2 regions of the Leifsonia williamsii genome follow, and region 2 is predicted to be linked to the other one. Evidence: predicted binding sites of a transcription regulator. Region 2 holds the regulator's gene; the other holds the start of a gene.
What was found. The regulator LexA, encoded in region 2, represses DNA repair genes until DNA is damaged. The targets are predictions, from matches to a motif close to TCGAACANNTGTTCGA.
Positions count from the first base shown of each region.

Region 1 (9,119 bases), 310 kb from region 2:
GACCGACGGCAGCACCACCGCTGCCGACGCGTACCCGGCCTCCGCCACGACCGCCGACCCGGTATCCGCGGCACCCGCACCCCTCCCCGTCCCGGAGGTCGCCCGGCTCGGCGCCCTCGTGCTCGACCGGGTCGGCAGCGTCGTCGTCGGCATGCGGGAGCCGCTGCGCGTCGCCCTCGCGACCCTCCTCGCGGGCGGTCACGTGCTGTTCGAGGATGTGCCGGGGCTCGGCAAGACCCTCGCCGCGCGCAGCATGGCCGCCGCCGTCGGGCTCGACTTCCGGCGGCTGCAGTGCACGCCCGACCTGCTCCCGTCGGACATCACCGGGTCGTTCGTGTACGTGCCGGCGCAGGCCGACTTCGAGTTCCGGCCGGGGCCCGTGTTCACCGGGCTGTTCCTGGCCGACGAGATCAACCGCACCTCCCCGAAGACGCAGTCGGCGCTGCTCGAGGCCATGGCTGAGGGGCAGGTGTCGGTGGAGGGACGAAGCTTCGCCCTCCCGCGTCCGTTCCACGTGATGGCGACGGCCAACCCGATCGAGTCGGAGGGCACGTACGCGCTGCCGGAGGCGCAGCTCGACCGCTTCATGGTGCGGCTGGGCGTCGGGTACCCGGACACCGAGGGGGAGTCGCGCATCCTGCTCGCGCGTGTCGCCCGGCGGCACGAGGTCGCCACCGTCGAACCGGTCACCGACGCGGCCACGCTGCTCGCGATGCAGGCCGGAGTGGAGGCGGTGGACGTCGACCCCGACATCGCCGCGTACTGCGTGAACCTCGCGGCGGCCACCCGGCGGCACCGGTCGGTGGAGGTCGGGGCGTCTCCGCGCGGATCGCAGGGCCTGCTGCTGGTCGCCCGCGCCCTGGCCGTGCTCGACGGACGCGACTTCGTCATCCCGGACGACGTGAAGAAGGTGGCCGTGCCCGTGCTCGCGCACCGGCTCACCCTCACCGTGCAGGCGTGGACGAGCGGGGTCACCGCCGAGCAGGTGGTCACCGAGGTCGTGAACACCGTCGCCGGTCCGCCCGCCGTGGGCCTCCGCGAGCGGGGAAGCGGCACGGGCGCCGCACAAGCGGCCGAGGCCGAAGCCGGGGCGGCGGCGCCGCGGTGACCGACCGCACCCGCAGTACGAGCAGAGGGCCGTGGACGCTCAGCCCCGCGATCGTCGGCGCCGTCGTCGTCGGCCTGATCTGTCTCGTCGCGGCCTTCGTCCTCTCCCGGCTCGAACCCGCGCTGGTCGGTGCGCCGCTCCTTCTCGCCGCAGCCCTCGGTTGGGACCGGCGACCGGCACGGACGGGGCCGGACGCGGTCGAGGTGGAGGTGCTGGTCCGCACCGACGAGGAGCGGCCGGCCTCCGCCTCCACCGTCGCGGTGGCCGGTTCTGCTCGCACCGACGCCCGCGCCGACGCCCTGCAGGTGCGCATCGAGCCCGCCGACCGGCCCGCCTTCGACGCGGTGCTCACCCCGCGCGCCGCCGAGCAGCTCCGGGTGGAGGTGTCGGCCGTCCACTCCGGGCCGCAGCGGCTGCTCGGGCTGGCCGCCCGCGTGATCGGGCCCGACGCCGCCTGGGTCGGCGCGCCCGGTCCCGAGGCGTCGGTGGAGCGCGTCGTGCGGCCGCCGCGGATCGCTGTGCGCAGCCTCCCGCTGCCCTCGCGGCTGCTCGGGCTGACCGGCCAGCACGTCTCCAGCAGGCCCGGCGACGGGGGAGAGTTCCGCGACATCGACCGGTTCCGGCCGGGCGACCGGCTCCGGCGCATCGACTGGCGGGCGACGGCCAGGGCGGGGCAGGAGGGCGACCTGTTCGTGCGGCGGACCACCGCGACCTCCGACGCCGCGATCCAGCTGGTGCTCGACGCGCGCGACGACGTCACCGGCGTGGTCGCGGACTGGCCGCGCCCGCATCCCCGCGCCGCCGCCTCGTCCCTCGACCTGGCCAGGGAGGCCGCCGCGGCGCTCGCCCGTGCGTACAGCGCGGCCGGCGACCGGGTCGGCTTCGACGACGCGACGGCGGCCTCCCGCGTCGTCCCCGCCCGCGCGGGCGCGCGGCACCGCGAGCGCGTGCTGCGGGCGGTCGAACGCACCCGCGCCACCGGGCTCGCCTCCGACCGCGTGCGCCCGCCGCGGCTCGCGCCGGGCGCCCTGGTCTACCTGCTGTCGACGTTCCTCGACGACCAGCCGGTCGACCTCGCGCTCGCCTGGCGCGCCTCCGGTCATCGTGTCATCGCGGTCGACGTGCTCCCGCCGCGCGACAGCCACGAGCTCACGGTCCGCGAACGGCTGGCGCTGCGCACGGTCGAGGTCGAGCGGAGGCTGCGCCTCGAGCAGCTCGCGGCCTCCGGGGCCGAACTGGTCGTCTGGGCGGACCCCGCCGACCGCGCCGCCCGGCTGCGGCGGCTCGCGACGCCGGGGCGGCGACGGTGAGCGGGAGGCGGCGGTGAGCGGGACGCTGCGGACGCAGGCGCCGTCAGCGGGCACGCCCACGCTTCCCGGCTGGGCGCTCCGCGTGCTCTTCGTCGCCGTCGCGCTCGGGCTCGCGCTGGTCGGCGTGCCGGAGCGCCCCTGGACCGCGATCGCGGCCGCCCTGGCCGGCGTCACCGTGGCCTTCCCGCGCTGGATGACAGCCTGGGTCCTGATCGGTGTGCTCGCGTTCTCGTCGCTCCTCGTGAGCGGCGGGCCGTCACCGCGGGTGCTCGCCCTGATCGCCGGGCTCCACGCCCTGCATCTGATGGGCGCATGGATGCTCGTCGTGCCCGCGAGCGCCCGCCTGCAGCCCGCGGTGCTGCTGCCGACCCTGCGCCGCTTCGCGCTGATCCAGCTGCCGGTCCAAGCGCTCGCGATCGTGCTGCTCGTGGTGGACAGGTCGACGCCGCTGCCCCAGCTCGCGATGGTCTCCGACGCCATGATGGTGGGCCTGGTGGCGCTCCTCGCGGCGCCTCTGCTGCGCCGGCCGCCGCGCTGAGCGGCCCCGACCAGAGTGCGCGGAGTGCCCGGGAACAATCCATGTCGGTGGTCCGTTCTAGACTCGCGCCGGAGGCGACGAGACGCGCAGCCGACCATCAGCCGGCGTCCGATAGAATCGAACATTGTTTCGACGCGACCGATGACGCCACGGTGCGCCGAGTAGGGTGCGCGCTGGGCGAACAGGCGCCAGGGGACGACGGGGAATAGCGGAGAATGGAACGAGTGAGCAGCAACAGCCGAGTGACCAGCAGCGGTTCCAGCAGCGGGCGGGGGACGGCACCGATGGCCGGTGCGCACCTCAGCGTGCGCGGCGCGCGCGTCCACAACCTCCACAACGTCGACCTCGAGATCCCGCGCGACTCGCTCGTCGTCTTCACCGGGCTCTCGGGCTCCGGCAAGTCGTCGCTCGCCTTCGACACGATCTTCGCGGAGGGGCAGCGCCGGTACGTGGAGTCGCTCTCCGCCTACGCGCGCCAGTTCCTCGGCCAGGTCGACCGGCCCGACGTCGACTTCATCGAGGGCCTCAGCCCGGCCGTCTCCATCGACCAGAAGTCGACCAACCGCAACCCGCGCTCGACGGTCGGCACGATCACCGAGATCTACGACTACATGCGCCTGCTGTGGGCGCGCATCGGCGTGCCGCACTGTCCGGTCTGCGGTGAGCGCATCCAGCGCCAGACGGTGCAGCAGATCGCCGACCAGCTGATGGAGCTGGAGGCCGGCACCCGGTACATGGTCGTCAGCCCGGTCATCTCGCAGAAGAAGGGCGAGTTCGTCGACCTCTTCAAGGAGCTCGCGGCGAGCGGGTACTCGCGCGCGCTGGTCGACGGCGAGCAGATCCAGCTCTCCGAGCCGCCGACGCTCAAGAAGCAGTACAAGCACGACATCTCGGTGGTCGTCGACCGCCTGGTCGCCGGTCCCGACATCCTCACCCGGCTCACCGACTCGCTCGAGACCGCGCTGCGCCTGACCGACGGCATCGTCCAGGTCAACTACGTCGACCGCGAGGGTCCGGAGGCGTGGCAGTCGTTCAGCGAGAAGCTCGCCTGCCCGAACGGCCACCCCATCCAGCTGACCGAGATCGAGCCGCGCACCTTCTCGTTCAACGCCCCGTTCGGCGCGTGCCCCGAGTGCTCCGGCCTCGGCACCCGGATGGCGGTCGACGAGGACCTCCTGCTCGGCGACGACACCGCCAGCATCGCCGAGGGCGTCATCGTGCCCTGGACCACGCAGGGCAAGGGCCTGTTCCAGTACTACGAGAAGCTGCTCGACGGCCTCGCCCGCGATCTCAAGTTCTCGCTGAAGACCCCGTGGAACAAGCTGCCGGCGAACGTCCGCGACGCCGTCCTCCACGGCGACAACTTCGAGGTCAAGGTGCGGTGGAAGAACCGCTACGGCCGCGAGATGAGCTACACCTCCGGCTTCGAGGGCGTGGTGCCGTACATCGAGCGCCAGTACCTCCAGGCCGAGACCGACACGCAGCGCGCCCGCTGGGCCGAGTACCTGCGCGAGGTGCCGTGCCCGGTGTGCAAGGGCAAGCGGCTCAAGCCCGAGGTCCTCTCGGTCCTCGTGCACGGCAAGAGCATCGCCGACGCCGCCCTGCTCAGCCTGAGCGACGCCCGGTCGTTCATGGAGAAGCTGCACCTGACCGAGCGGGAGGCGCGGATCGGCGCCCAGGTGCTCCGCGAGATCAAGGTGCGCCTCGACTTCCTCATCCAGGTCGGCCTGAGCTACCTCGACCTGGCCCGCGCGGCGGCGACGCTGTCCGGCGGCGAGGCGCAGCGCATCCGGCTCGCGACGCAGATCGGCTCCGGCCTCACCGGCGTGCTGTACGTGCTGGACGAGCCGAGCATCGGCCTCCACCAGCGCGACAACCGCCGCCTCATCGACACCCTGGTCGCCCTGCGCGACCTCGGCAACACGCTGATCGTTGTCGAGCACGACGAGGACACCATCCGCACCGCCGACTGGATCGTCGACATCGGCCCCGGCGCCGGCGTCAACGGCGGCCACGTCGTGCACTCCGGCTCGTACGACGAGCTGCTCGAGAACACCGACTCGCTGACCGGCGACTACCTCGCCGGCCGTCGCGAGATCCCGATCCCCGAGAAGCGCCGGCCGATCGACAAGAAGCGCATGATCCGGGTGGTCGACGCGGAGGCGAACAACCTCAAGAAGGTCTCGGTCGACTTCCCGCTCGGCACCTTCGTCGCGGTCACCGGCGTCTCCGGCTCCGGCAAGTCGTCGCTCGTCAACGACATCCTGTACCGGGTGCTCGCCAACAAGCTCAACGGCGCCCGCAAGCTGCCGGGCAAGCACCGCACGGTCACCGGGCTGGAGAACCTCGACAAGGTCGTGCACGTCGACCAGGCGCCGATCGGCCGCACCCCGCGGTCCAACCCGGCGACGTACACGGGTGTGTTCGACCGCATCCGCAACCTCTTCGCGGAGACGCCGGAGGCCAAGACCCGCGGCTACCTGCCCGGCCGGTTCAGCTTCAACGTCAAGGGCGGGCGCTGCGAGGCGTGCTCGGGCGACGGCACGATCAAGATCGAGATGAACTTCCTGCCCGACGTCTACGTCGCGTGCGAGGTCTGCGGGGGAGCGCGGTACAACCGCGACACCCTGGCCGTGCACTACAAGGGCAAGAACATCGCCGAGGTGCTCGACATGCCGATCAGCGAGGCGGCCGAGTTCTTCAAGCCGATCTCGGCCATCCACCGCTACCTGCAGACCCTGGTCGACGTCGGCCTCGGCTACGTGCGCCTCGGCCAGAGCGCCACGACGCTCTCGGGCGGAGAGGCGCAGCGCGTCAAGCTCGCGACCGAGCTGCAGCGCCGCACCAACGGCCGCAGCGTGTACGTGCTCGACGAGCCGACCACGGGCCTCCATTTCGAGGACGTGCGCAAGCTCCTCCTGGTGCTGAACGGGCTGCTCGACAAGGGCAACACGGTCATCGTCATCGAGCACAACCTCGACGTGATCAAGTCTGCCGACTGGATCATCGACATGGGGCCGGAGGGCGGCGCAGGAGGCGGCACGGTCATCGCGACCGGGACGCCCGAGAAGGTCGCCGACACCGCCGGCAGCCACACGGGCTACTTCCTGAAGGAGATCCTCCAGGGCGAGAGCGCCCGGGGCGCAGCCTGAGGGGCGCCGTGGCCGACACCGTCAGCTACCGGCCGAAGGCCGGCGAGATCCCCACGCAGCCGGGCGTCTACCGCTTCCGCGACAAGAACCGGCGCGTGCTCTACGTGGGCAAGGCGAAGAACCTGCGCGCGCGGCTGAGCAACTACTTCCAGCCGTTGCGCAGCCTCCACGAACGCACGCGCCGGATGGTCACCACGGCGTCATCGGTCGAGTGGACCGTCGTCGCCAGCGAGTTCGAGGCCCTGCAGCTCGAGTACACCTGGATCAAGGAGTTCAACCCGCCGTTCAACGTCAAGTTCCGGGACGACAAGACGTACCCGTACCTGGCGGTGACGATGGGGGACACCATCCCGCGTGTGATGATCACGCGCAACCGCAACATCAAGGACGCCCGCTACTTCGGCCCGTACACGAAGGTGTGGGCCATCCGCGAGACGGTCGACCTGATGCTCAAGGCGTTCCCGGTGCGCAGCTGCTCCGACGGCGTGTACAAGCGCGCCGAGCAGACCGGGAGGCCGTGCCTCCTCGGCGACATCGGCAAGTGCGCCGCGCCCTGCGTGGGGCGGGTCACGCCGCAGGAGCACCGCGAGCTGGCCGACGACTTCGTCTCGTTCATGGCCGGAAACGACAGCGGCTACATCCGCGACCTGACGCAGAAGATGCAGGAGGCCGCGAGCGTCTTCGACTACGAGGCCGCCGCCCGCCACCGCGACGCCATCCAGGCGCTCGAGGGCGCGATGGGCAAGAGCGCGGTCGTGCTCACCGACAACGTGGACGCCGACGTGTTCGGCATCGCCCACGACGAGCTCGCCGCCGCCGTGCAGCAGTTCATCGTCCGCGGCGGACGCGTCCGCGGTGTGCGCAGCTGGGTGGTCGACAAGGAGCTCGACGTCGAGCTGGGCGACCTGGTCGAGACCGTCGTGCAGAACGCCTACGAGGGCCCGGACGCGCCTCCGCGCGAGATCCTCGTCCCCGAGCTCCCGGAGGACGCCGCCGAGCTCGAGCAGTGGCTCACCGAGCGCCGCCGCGAGGTCGGCGACCCCGGCGCTCCGCGTGGGGGCCGGCTCGCGGGCCGGGTGGAGCTGCGGGTCGCCCAGCGCGGCGACAAGGCCGCCCTCGCGCAGACGGTCGCGATGAACGCGAAGAACGCGCTGGTGCTCTACAAGACCCGGCGCAGCTCCGACTTCGTCACCCGCTCCAAGGCGCTCAACGACATCCAGGACGCCCTGGGTATGGCGGAGGCCCCGCTGCGCATGGAGTGCTTCGACGTGTCGCACCTGAGCGGCACGAACATCGTCGCCTCGATGGTGGTCTTCGAGGACGGCCTGCCGCGCAAGGACCAGTACCGCCGGTTCAGCATCCCCGAGTCCACCGACGACACCGAGTCGATCTACCAGGTCATCTCGCGCCGGCTGGCGTACCTGCGCGACCGCCCGGAGGAGGAGCTGCCCGAGCTCGTCGCGGACGCCGACGCCGACGCCGACAGCGTCGCCGTCGCCGATGCCGACCTCGCCGGCGACGACCCCGCGATCGACGTCGACGCCGAGCTGGCCGAGTCCGCCGCCGAGAAGCGCCGCAAGAAGTTCTCCTACCCGCCGCAGCTGCTCATCGTCGACGGCGGCCAGCCGCAGGTCGCTGCCGCCCAGCGGGCGCTCGAGGAGTCGGGCGTGCAGGGCATCCAGCTCGCCGGCATCGCCAAGCGGCTGGAGGAGATCTGGCTGCCCGACTCGGACTTCCCGGTCATCCTGCCGCGCAACAGCGACGCGCTGTTCCTCATCCAGCGGCTCCGCGACGAGGCGCACCGGTTCGCGATCACCTACCAGCGCGCCCGCCGCAAGCGCGACATCACCAGCGTGCTGGGCGAGATCCCCGGCCTCGGACCCTCCCGGGTGAAGGAGCTGCTCAAGCACTTCGGCTCGGTCGCGCAGCTGCGCCAGGCCACGCCGGAGCAGATCGCGGAGGTGCGCGGCGTCGGTCCGAGGCTTGCCGCCGCCGTCCATGAGCGACTCGCCAGTCGGTAGGCTGGAGGGACTCACCAGCGACCCGAGGAGCACGCACCCATGACCGACGACAGCGAGCGCGCCGGCACAGAACAGCAGGAGGTGCTCATCGTCACCGGCATGTCCGGTGCCGGCCGTTCGACGGTCGCGAACGCGCTGGAGGACCTCGACTGGTACGTGGTCGACAACCTCCCGCCGCAGATGCTCCGGCCCCTGATCGAGCTCGCGAACCGGGCCGAGTCGGGGCTGCCGCGGATCGCGGCGGTGGTCGACGTGCGCGGCCGCAACTTCTTCGCCGACCTGCGCGAGATGATCCAGAGCCTGCGCGAGGGCACCCAGGTGCGCGTGCTGTTCCTGGAGGCGTCCGACGCCGTTCTCGTGCGTCGCTTCGAGCAGGTGCGCCGGCCGCACCCGCTGCAGGGCAACGGCACCATCCTCGACGGCATCACCGCCGAGCGGGCGCGGCTGCGCGAGATCCGGGAGGCGAGCGACATCATCGTCGACACCTCCGACCTCAACATCCACCAGCTGGCGACCAACATCACCGAGACGTTCGCCTCGGAGGGCACCGCCGACGTGCAGCTGACCGTCATGAGCTTCGGCTTCAAGTACGGCCTGCCGCCCGACGCCGACATGGTGGCCGACGCCCGCTTCCTCCCGAACCCGTTCTGGAACCCCGAGCTGCGGCCGCACACCGGTCTCGACGAGGTCGTGCGCGACTTCGTGCTGGAGCAGAACGGCGCCGAGGAGTTCATCGCCGGTTACGTCACCGCGCTGCGCCCGATCTTCCGCGGCTACCAGCGTGAGAACAAGCGGCACGCCACGATCGCGATAGGCTGCACCGGGGGAAAGCACCGGTCCGTCGCGATAGCCGAAGAGCTCGCGGCACGGTTGCGCAGCTTCCCCGGACTGGCGGTGAACACCAAGCACCGCGACCTGGGCCGTGAATGATGCCGGCCCACCGTTTCACGGCGACCACCCTCCGCCGTTCCCACAGATAGGACACCGATT
Region 1 is NZ_JAROCF010000001.1:2,801,608-2,810,726, reverse strand. It holds gene P5G50_RS13260 (AAA family ATPase) at 1-1,108, shown strand, start outside; gene P5G50_RS13255 (DUF58 domain-containing protein) at 1,105-2,418, shown strand; gene P5G50_RS13250 (hypothetical protein) at 2,432-2,956, shown strand; gene uvrA (excinuclease ABC subunit UvrA) at 3,241-6,108, shown strand; gene uvrC (excinuclease ABC subunit UvrC) at 6,117-8,129, shown strand; gene rapZ (RNase adapter RapZ) at 8,169-9,059, shown strand; gene whiA (DNA-binding protein WhiA) at 9,118-9,119, shown strand, end outside.
Region 1: uvrA (excinuclease ABC subunit UvrA) is a predicted target of LexA. The motif match lies at 3,074-3,089, and genes of this name have one in related genera.

Region 2 (9,119 bases):
TCGACCCCGAGTCCGCGCGTCGCATCGGTTCGAGCAACGGCCGGCGCATCGTGCGGGCGCTGGAGGTCGCCGAGCTCACCGGGCAGCCCGTCAGCGGCACGCTCCCGGACGAGCCCGTGCCGTGGCGCCCGGTGCACCTCCTCGGTGTCGCAGCGCCGCGCGAGCAGCTGGTGCAACGGCTCGACGCACGGGTGGAGCGGATGTGGGAGGCCGGCCTCCTCGACGAGGTCCGCGGACTCCTCCCGCGGGGACTCGAACGCGGCGTGACCGCCAGTCGTGCGATCGGCTATGCCCAGGCGCTGGCCGAGCTGCGTGGCGAGCTGAGCCGCGAGGAGGCGATCGCGCAGACCCAGCACCTCACCCGCCGGTACGCCCGGCGCCAGGTGAGCTGGTTCAAGCGCTACCCCGGACTCCACTGGCTCGACTACGACCACCCCGCCCTCGTCACCGAGGCGCTGGCCAGGACGGGGCTCGGCGCCGCTCGATAGGCGCCGCTCGCTAGGCTGGGAGCATGGCGACCCTCCACTTCACCAAAGGTCAGGGCACGGGGAACGACTTCGTGCTCTACTCCGACCCCGACGGCCGGATGCCGTTGACCGCCGCCCAGATCACGGAGGTCTGCGACCGCCACTTCGGCGTCGGCGCCGACGGCGTGATCCGTGCGGTGAAGTCCAGCCGTCTCCCCGAGGGTGCGGAGGCGCTGGCCGAGGACCCGGCCGCGGAGTGGTTCATGGACTATTACAACGCCGACGGCTCGCCGGCGGAGATGTGCGGCAACGGCATCCGCGTCTACGTCCGCTACCTGCTCGAGACCGGTCTGGTCGAGCTGGCCGATGGGGACACGCTTCCGATCGGCACCCGCGCGGGCGTCAAGGACGTGCAGCGCAACCTCACCGGCTTCCAGGCGGACCTCGGCCGCTGGCGGCTCGACGGCGGCGAGCCGCTCGTGCGCGCGCGGGAGCTGCCGGTGGCGCGCCCCGGCCTCAGTCTCGACCTCGGCAACCCGCACGTCGTCGTCGCCGTGGCCGACGACGCCGAGCTCGACGCCGCCGACCTCAGCTACATCCCGCACATCGAGCCGGCGCCGGCCAACGGGGCGAACGTCGAGTTCGTCGTGCCGTTCGAGCCGCTCATCAAGGACGGGGTCGGCCGCATCCGCATGCGCGTCCACGAGCGCGGCAGCGGGGAGACGCTCTCCTGCGGCACGGGTGCGGCGGCAGCCGCGCTGGCCGTCCGCTACTGGGCGGGACAGGGCGCACCGAACCAGTGGCGTGTGGAGGTCCCGGGCGGCACGGTGGGAGTGCGGATGTTCGCCACGGAGGACGGCGAGCACGTCGCGCTCTCCGGCCCGGCCGAACTCGTCTACACCGGCACCCTCGAACTGGCCTGACCACCGGTCCCGCCGAACCCCTCGAACCCCTCGAACCCGCGAGTACGCGGATTCTGCGCGTACTCGGCTGTTTCCGGCCGAATTCCCGCGTACTCGACGGTTGCCGAGGGCGGGGAGACCGGGGTCAGGAGCGGCGGCGCGAGCGGAGGACCCGGTAGCCCTTGGCGGTCGCGGCGCGCGTCGTCGTCAGCTCGGGGAACGTGGCGTCCATCCACCGCTGGAGCGAATCGCTGCCGAGATTGCGCTGCACGACCAGCCAGGCGTCCGATCCGGGCTCGAGGCGGGGGAGCCAGCGCTCCAGGATGGAGTGGAGCTCGTTCTTGCCGACGCGGATGGGCGGGTTGGACCAGATCGTCGTGAACCCGATATCGTCGGGAACATCGTCGGGCCCTACAGCGTTGAGATTGGTGAGACCGAGCTTCTGCGCGTTCCTGCGCAGCACATCCAGGGCTCGGGTGTTGACGTCGACGGCCCAGACCGTCGCGTGAGGGGATTCGAGAGCAAGTGTGAGAGCGAGCGGCCCCCAGCCGCTGCCGATGTCGAGGAGCTGACCTCCCGGCGGTGCAGGGGGGACATGGTCGAGGAGCACTCGTGTACCCATGTCGATGCGCTCGGGGCTGAAGATCCCGCTCGCCGTCACCAACTCGTACGTCTGGCCCGCCAGGCGTACGGTGAACGGCCGAAGGTTCGTCTCGCTCTCGGGCGCTGGGGAAAAGTAGTGATCTCCGCTGCCCATAAGAGGAACGTACTAGACACCGACGAACTAGGGTTAACCCGGATCAGGGGAATGAATTTTGACCGATAAGACAGACATCCAGGACACCACCGCCGACGACGTCGTCGCGCGCGTTCTGGCGACCGAGGCGAACCGCGCCTCGGTGACGCTGTTCGGCGCAGGCGCCGCCGCTCAGAAGGCGCAGGCGCTCCAGACGAGCGGCCTCGACACCGGCGACCACGACGGCGAGCAGTTCGACCGGGAGGAGCGCGCGGCCCTGCGCCGCGTGAACGGCCTCTCGACCGAGCTCGAAGACGTCACCGAGGTCGAGTACCGGCAGCTGCGCCTCGAGAACGTCGTGCTCATCGGCGTCTACTCGCAGGGCTCGCTGCAGGACGCCGAGAACTCGCTGCGCGAACTCGCCGCCCTCGCCGAGACCGCGGGCGCCGTGGTGCTCGACGGCCTGCTCCAGCGCCGACCGCACCCCGACCCGAGCACGTACCTCGGGCGCGGCAAGGCGGAGGAGCTGGCGGGCATCGTCGCAGCGCTGGGCGCCGACACCGTGATCGCCGACACCGAGTTGGCCCCCAGCCAGCGCCGTGCGCTCGAAGACGTGGTGAAGGTCAAGGTGATCGACCGCACGGCCGTGATCCTCGACATCTTCAGCCAGCACGCCAAGAGCCGTGAGGGCAAGGCGCAGGTCGAGCTCGCGCAGCTCGAGTACCTGCTCCCGCGCCTCCGCGGCTGGGGCGAGTCGATGTCGCGGCAGGCCGGTGGCCAGGTCGGCGGCGCCGGAGCGGGCATGGGATCGCGCGGACCCGGTGAGACGAAGATCGAGCTGGACCGTCGCCGCATCCACTCGCGCATGGCGAAGCTCCGCCGCCAGATCGCGGGGTTCAAGCCCGCTCGGGAGGCGAAGCGCGCCAACCGCAACCGCAACTCGGTGCCGTCGGTGGCGATCGCCGGCTACACGAACGCGGGCAAGTCGAGCCTCCTGAACCGGGTGACGAAGGCGGGCGTGCTCGTCGAGAACGCCCTGTTCGCGACGCTCGACGCGACCGTGCGCCGCTCGGTGACCGCCGACGGCCGGCTGTACACGCTGGCCGACACGGTCGGGTTCGTGCGCAACCTGCCGCACCAGCTGGTGGAGGCGTTCCGCTCGACGCTGGAGGAGGTGGCCGACTCCGACGTGATCCTCCACGTCGTCGACGGTTCGCACCCCGACCCCGCGTCGCAGCTCGCCACCGTCCGCGACGTGATCGGCGAAGTGGGCGCCAGGGATATCCCCGAGATCGTGGTCTTCAACAAGGCCGACCTGATCCCGGCGGACGACCGGCTGGTCCTGCGCGGGCTGGAGCCGGGCGCGATCTTCGCGTCGGCCCGGACCGGCGAGGGCGTGGACGAGGTGCTCGCCGCCATCGCGCGCCTCCTGCCCGACCCCTCCGTCGAGGTGGAGCTCGTGGTGCCGTACGACCGCGGCGACCTGATCTCGGCGCTGCACGAGCGCGGCCGCGTGCTGTCGACCGAGTACGCCGAGGAGGGCACGCGCGTTCGGGCCCGGATCATGCCGGAGTATCAGGCCGTGTTCGAGCCGTTCGAGGTGACCGCGGCGGGCTGAGCGCGGTCATGACGAGAGAAGGCCGGGCGGAATTCCGCCCGGCCTTCTTCGTGTCTCGACGGGTTGCGCTCAGACCGCGCGGAGGACCGCCACGACCTTGCCGAGCACCTGGGCGTAGTCGCCGAGGATGGGCTCGAAGTTGGAGTTGCGGGGGAGCAGCCAGGTGTGGCCGTCGCGCTGGCGGAAGACCTTGACCGTGGCCTCCTCGTCGAGCATGGCGGCGACGATGTCGCCGTTCTCCGCGGTGTTCTGGGCCCGGACGACGACCCAGTCGCCGTCGCAGATGGCGGCGTCGATCATCGACTCGCCCACGACCTTCAGCATGAACAGCTCGCCGTTGCCCACCAGCTGGCGGGGGAGCGGGAACACTTCGTCGACCTGCTGCTCGGCGGTGATCGGCACGCCGGCGGCGATGCGGCCGACCAGGGGGACCATGGCGGCGTCGCCGACCGGGGTCTGGTTCTCGTAGTCGACGCTCTCGGAGGAGCTCGCCGGCAGGTCGATCAGGATCTCGAGCGCGCGCGGACGGTTGGGGTCGCGGCGCAGGTAGCCGCTGAGCTCGAGCTGGTTGAGCTGGTGGGTGACGGAGGAGAGGGAGGAGAGGCCGACGGCGTCGCCGATCTCGCGCATGCTCGGCGGATAGCCGCGCTGGCTCACCGAGCGCTGGATCACGTCGAGGATCGCGAGCTGCTTCTCGCTGAGGTTCTTGCGGCGGCGCGTGCCGCCGCGCGGAGCCTGGTTCTCGTTCGACACGCTCGTCCCTTCACGGCCTTCGTCGCCCGGCCCGCCGCCCATCCGGAACGAATGTCGGTGGTGCCTGGTTGTCTGTTCTCAGACAGTCGAAACTGTATCCGCCCCTGGCGTGCCAGACAAAGGTTCGTTCGAGTGTGTCGCGAAATCGGCACCCGGATCGGCCCGAATGCGGAGGTTGCGGTTTCGAACATTCGAAGATACATTCGGAACACAGCTTCGCATCCGCGGAGTCAGAGGAGGTCACGACCATGAGCACGGTCACGATGTCGTCTTTCAACGGCCAGGCGTCGTTCAAGGGGCAGGCGAACGGCCGCGTGCGGCTGCGCATCACCCGACGCGGGCGCGCTGTCCTCTCGACCCTGATCGCGCTGCCGCTCGTCATCGGCGCTCTCGTCTTCGCCCTCAACGGCGGTGTCGCAGCCGCGAGCGGCGACCAGGCGCACGTCTCCTTCCAGCACGTCACCGTGCAGTCCGGCGAGTCCCTCTGGTCGATCGCCGAGGAGCTCGCACCCAACGCCGACCCGCGTGATGTGATCGCCGAGCTCGTGACCCTCAACGGCCTCGACTCCGCGGTGGTCTCGCCGGGCCAGCAGCTCGCCGTGCCCCTGGAGTACTCCGCGCGCTAGGCGCCTCGGTGCGGTAGCCCACTCGGCGCAGCAGGCGCCCCGCATTGAACGGACGCACGCGGCTGACCGGCGCGGAGGAAGCGCCCGGGTGCGCTGACTACGATTGAACGGTGACATCTCTTTCCGATCTGCCCATCCGTGACGATCTGCGGGGGAGGACCCCGTACGGCGCGCCTCAGAAGGCCGTGCCGGTGGCGCTGAACGTGAACGAGAACACGCATCCGATCCCCGAGGATGTCGCCGCCGACATCGTCGCCCGGGTCGCCGCCGCGGTCACCGGTGTCAACCGCTATCCCGACCGCGAGTTCACGGCGCTGCGCGAGGCGTTCGCCGGGTACCTCGGCCACGGCCTGACGGCCGAGCAGATCTGGGCGGCGAACGGCTCCAACGAGGTCCTGCAGCACATCCTGCAGGCGTTCGGCGGGCCCGGCCGCAGCCTCCTCGGCTTCGCGCCCACCTACTCCATGTACCCGCTGCTCGCGGCGGGCACCGGCACCGAGTACATCGCGGGCGCCCGGGACGACGACTTCGAGCTCTCGCCCGAGACCGCGGCCTCCGAGATCGCCCGCAGCGACCCGGACCTCGTCATCCTCTGCGCGCCCAACAACCCGACCGGGACTCCGCTCAGCCTGGAGACGATCGAGGCCGCCTATGACGCGAGCCGCGGCATCGTGATCGTCGACGAGGCGTACGCCGAGTTCATGCCGGAGGACCAGCCGTCGGCCCTCACCCTCCTGGAGGGGCGGCCGCGCCTCCTGATCTCCCGCACGATGAGCAAGGCGTTCGCGTTCGCGGGCGCGCGCGTCGGCTACCTGGCCGCCGACCCCGCGGTCGTCGACGCGCTGCGGCTCGTGCGCCTGCCGTACCACTTGTCCGCGCTGACCCAGGCGGCCGCGCTCGGTGCGCTCGCGCACGCCGACGAGATGCTCGCGATGGTCGGCGAGATCCGCACCCAGCGCGATCGGCTGGTGTCCGAGCTCGCGCGGCTCGGGTACCGCCCGCACCGCAGCGGCAGCAATTTCGTGCTGTTCGGCGGGGTGGACGACCCGCACGCCGTGTTCGAGGCGCTGCTGGAGCGGGGCATCCTGATCCGCGACGTCGGCATCCCCAACCACCTCCGCGTCACCGCCGGGACCGAGGCCGAGACCACCGCGTTCCTCGAAGCCCTCGCGGCGCTCGGCCGACCGGCGGAGGCGGCCTCCCTGCCCCCGGTAAACTCTCGGTCATGAGCAACCGCACCGCGACCATCCAGCGGGAGACCAGCGAGTCGAGCATCGAGCTGAGCCTCGACCTCGACGGGACGGGCGTGTCCGAGATCCGCACCAGCGTGCCGTTCTACGACCACCTCCTCACCGCGTTCGCGAAGCACTCGCTCACCGACCTGCGCGTCCGCGCCACCGGCGACACCGATATCGACGTGCACCACACCGTGGAGGACGTCGGCATCGTGCTCGGCCAGGCGATCCGGCAGGCGCTCGGCGACAAGAGCGGCATCTCGCGCTACGGCGACGCGCTCGTCCCGCTCGACGAGGCGCTGGTGCAGGCGGTCGTCGACATCTCCGGCCGCCCGTACCTCGTCCACTCCGGCGAGCCGGCCGGGTTCGAGTTCCACCTGATCGGCGGTCACTTCACCGGCTCGATGGTGCGGCACGTGTTCGAGGCGATCGCCTTCAACGCCGCCATCACGACGCACATCACCGTCGTCGGCGGACGCGACCCGCACCACATCGCCGAGGCCGAGTTCAAGGCGTTCGCGCGCGCGTTCCGGCAGGCGAAGGCGCTCGACCCGCTCGTCACGGGCATCCCGTCGACCAAGGGGGCGCTGTGAGCGACAGCCGCCGTCCCGATGTCGTGGTCTTCGACTACGGTACGGGCAACGTGCACTCCGCGGTCAAGGCGCTCGAGGAGGCCGGGGCCGACGTCGAGCTGACCGGCAACCGCAAGCGCGCGCTCGAGGCCGACGGGCTGCTGGTGCCCGGTGTCGGGGCGTTCACCGCCGTCATCGAGGCGCTCCGCGCCTCCCACGGCCACGAGGTCATCGACCGCCGCCTCGCCGGCGGCCGGCCGGTGCTGGGCATCTGCGTCGGCATGCAGGTGCTGTTCGAGCAGGGCGTCGAGCACGGCCTCCACACCGAGGGGCTCGGCGAATGGCCGGGCGTCGTCGACCAGCTGAAGGCCGACGTCGTCCCGCACATGGGCTGGAACACGGTGCAGGCTCCGGAGGACTCGGTCCTGTTCGAGGGGCTGCACGACGAGCGCTTCTACTTCGTGCACTCCTACGCCGCCCAGGACTGGACGCTCGAGCCGAGCGGCCCGTTCCCGAAGCCCCGCGTCACCTGGGCCGAGCACGGCAGCCGCTTCGTCGCCGCCGTCGAGAACGGCCCGCTGAGCGCGACCCAGTTCCACCCCGAGAAGTCCGGCCGCGCCGGCATCCGGCTGCTGCGCAACTGGATCGGCACCCTGTAACGGCCCCAGCGGCCCGGCGCGCGTCGCCGGAGCCGCCGGCCACCGTCCGCGCCGCGGACCAGAACGAGGAATGATCGTGAGCGAATTCAACACCATGCCCAAGCTCGTGCTGCTGCCGGCGGTCGACGTGGCCGACGGCAAGGCCGTGCGGCTGACCCAGGGCGAGGCCGGCAGCGAGACCAGCTACGGCGACCCGGTCGACGCGGCCGAGGAATGGGCGCACGCGGGCGCCGAATGGATCCACCTGGTGGACCTCGACGCGGCGTTCGGCCGCGGCAGCAACCGCTCGCTGCTGAAGAAGGTCATCCGCCAGGTGCGCGGTGTCAAGATCGAGCTCTCCGGCGGCATCCGCGACGACGAGTCGCTGGAGCAGGCGCTCGAGATCGGCGCCTCCCGCGTCAACCTCGGCACGGCGGCGCTCGAGAACCCCGAGTGGGCGGCGAACGTCATCGGCCAGTACGGCGAGGCCATCGCGGTCGGCCTGGACGTGCGCGGCACGACGCTCGCCGCCCGCGGCTGGACCAGGGAGGGCGGCGACCTCTGGCAGGTGCTCGACCGTCTCGAGGACGCCGGCTGCGCACGGTACGTCGTCACCGACGTCACCAAGGACGGCACGCTCAAGGGACCGAACCTCGACCTCCTGCGCCAGGTGATGGACCGCACCGAGCGACCCGTCGTCGCCTCGGGCGGCATCTCCAGCCTCGACGACATCGCCGCCCTGCGCGAGCTGGTGCCGCTCGGGCTGGAGGGCGCGATCGTGGGCAAGGCGCTGTACTCCGGCGCGTTCACGCTCCCCGAGGCGCTGGATGTCGCAGGGTACTGAGCCCGGCTCCGGCGACGACGGCCGCCGGCGCGACCTCAGCAGCCCGAGCGCGGAGGGGTCGGAGCGGCTGCGGCAGTTCGCGGCCTCCCTCGGCGACGGGCCGGCCGACTCCGCCGGTCAGCCGTGGGAGGGACGCCACTTCGACGACAACCCGTTCGGCGACGACGACGGCACCGCTCCTCCCGCCCTGCTCGGCGCCCTGGCGGCGTTCAGCGCGGGCGAGGTGGGGCCGGAGGCCGTGGTCGACGCCCTCCGCACCTCCCGGCTGCTGATCCCACTGGTGGCCGAGCTCGGCGACGAGGGGGAGACGGAGGCGGGCCTCCGCGTCGACAAGTCGCAGGAGCTCTCCATCGTGACCGTCGGTGGTCCCGACGGGCGCTCGGTGCTGCCGGTGTTCTCGTCGGTGACGGCCATGCAGACCTGGAACCCGCTGGCCCGCCCGGTGCCCGCCGACGGGCGTCGCGTCGCGTTGGCGGCGGCCGGCGAGGACACGGAGCTCGTGGTGCTCGACCCCACGTCGGAGACCGAGTTCGTGCTCCGGCGCCCGGCCGTCTGGGCGGTCGCACAGGGCGAGCGGTGGATCCCCAGCGACCGCGACCCGGTCGTGGCCGCGGCCTTCGACGCGTCGATCGGCTCCGAGCTGGGCGTGCACGCCGTCGAGCTGGTCGCGGGCGATCCGGGCTGCCGGCTGGTGGCCGAGGAGCTGGTCGTCCGACTCGTCCTCGCGG
Region 2 is NZ_JAROCF010000001.1:3,108,929-3,118,047, reverse strand. It holds gene miaA (tRNA (adenosine(37)-N6)-dimethylallyltransferase MiaA) at 1-488, shown strand, start outside; gene dapF (diaminopimelate epimerase) at 512-1,390, shown strand; gene P5G50_RS14705 (class I SAM-dependent methyltransferase) at 1,515-2,126, opposite strand; gene hflX (GTPase HflX) at 2,185-3,723, shown strand; gene lexA (transcriptional repressor LexA) at 3,793-4,476, opposite strand; gene P5G50_RS14690 (LysM peptidoglycan-binding domain-containing protein) at 4,725-5,102, shown strand; gene P5G50_RS14685 (histidinol-phosphate transaminase) at 5,213-6,331, shown strand; gene hisB (imidazoleglycerol-phosphate dehydratase HisB) at 6,328-6,930, shown strand; gene hisH (imidazole glycerol phosphate synthase subunit HisH) at 6,927-7,568, shown strand; gene priA (bifunctional 1-(5-phosphoribosyl)-5-((5-phosphoribosylamino)methylideneamino)imidazole-4-carboxamide isomerase/phosphoribosylanthranilate isomerase PriA) at 7,663-8,391, shown strand; gene P5G50_RS14665 (SseB family protein) at 8,375-9,119, shown strand, end outside.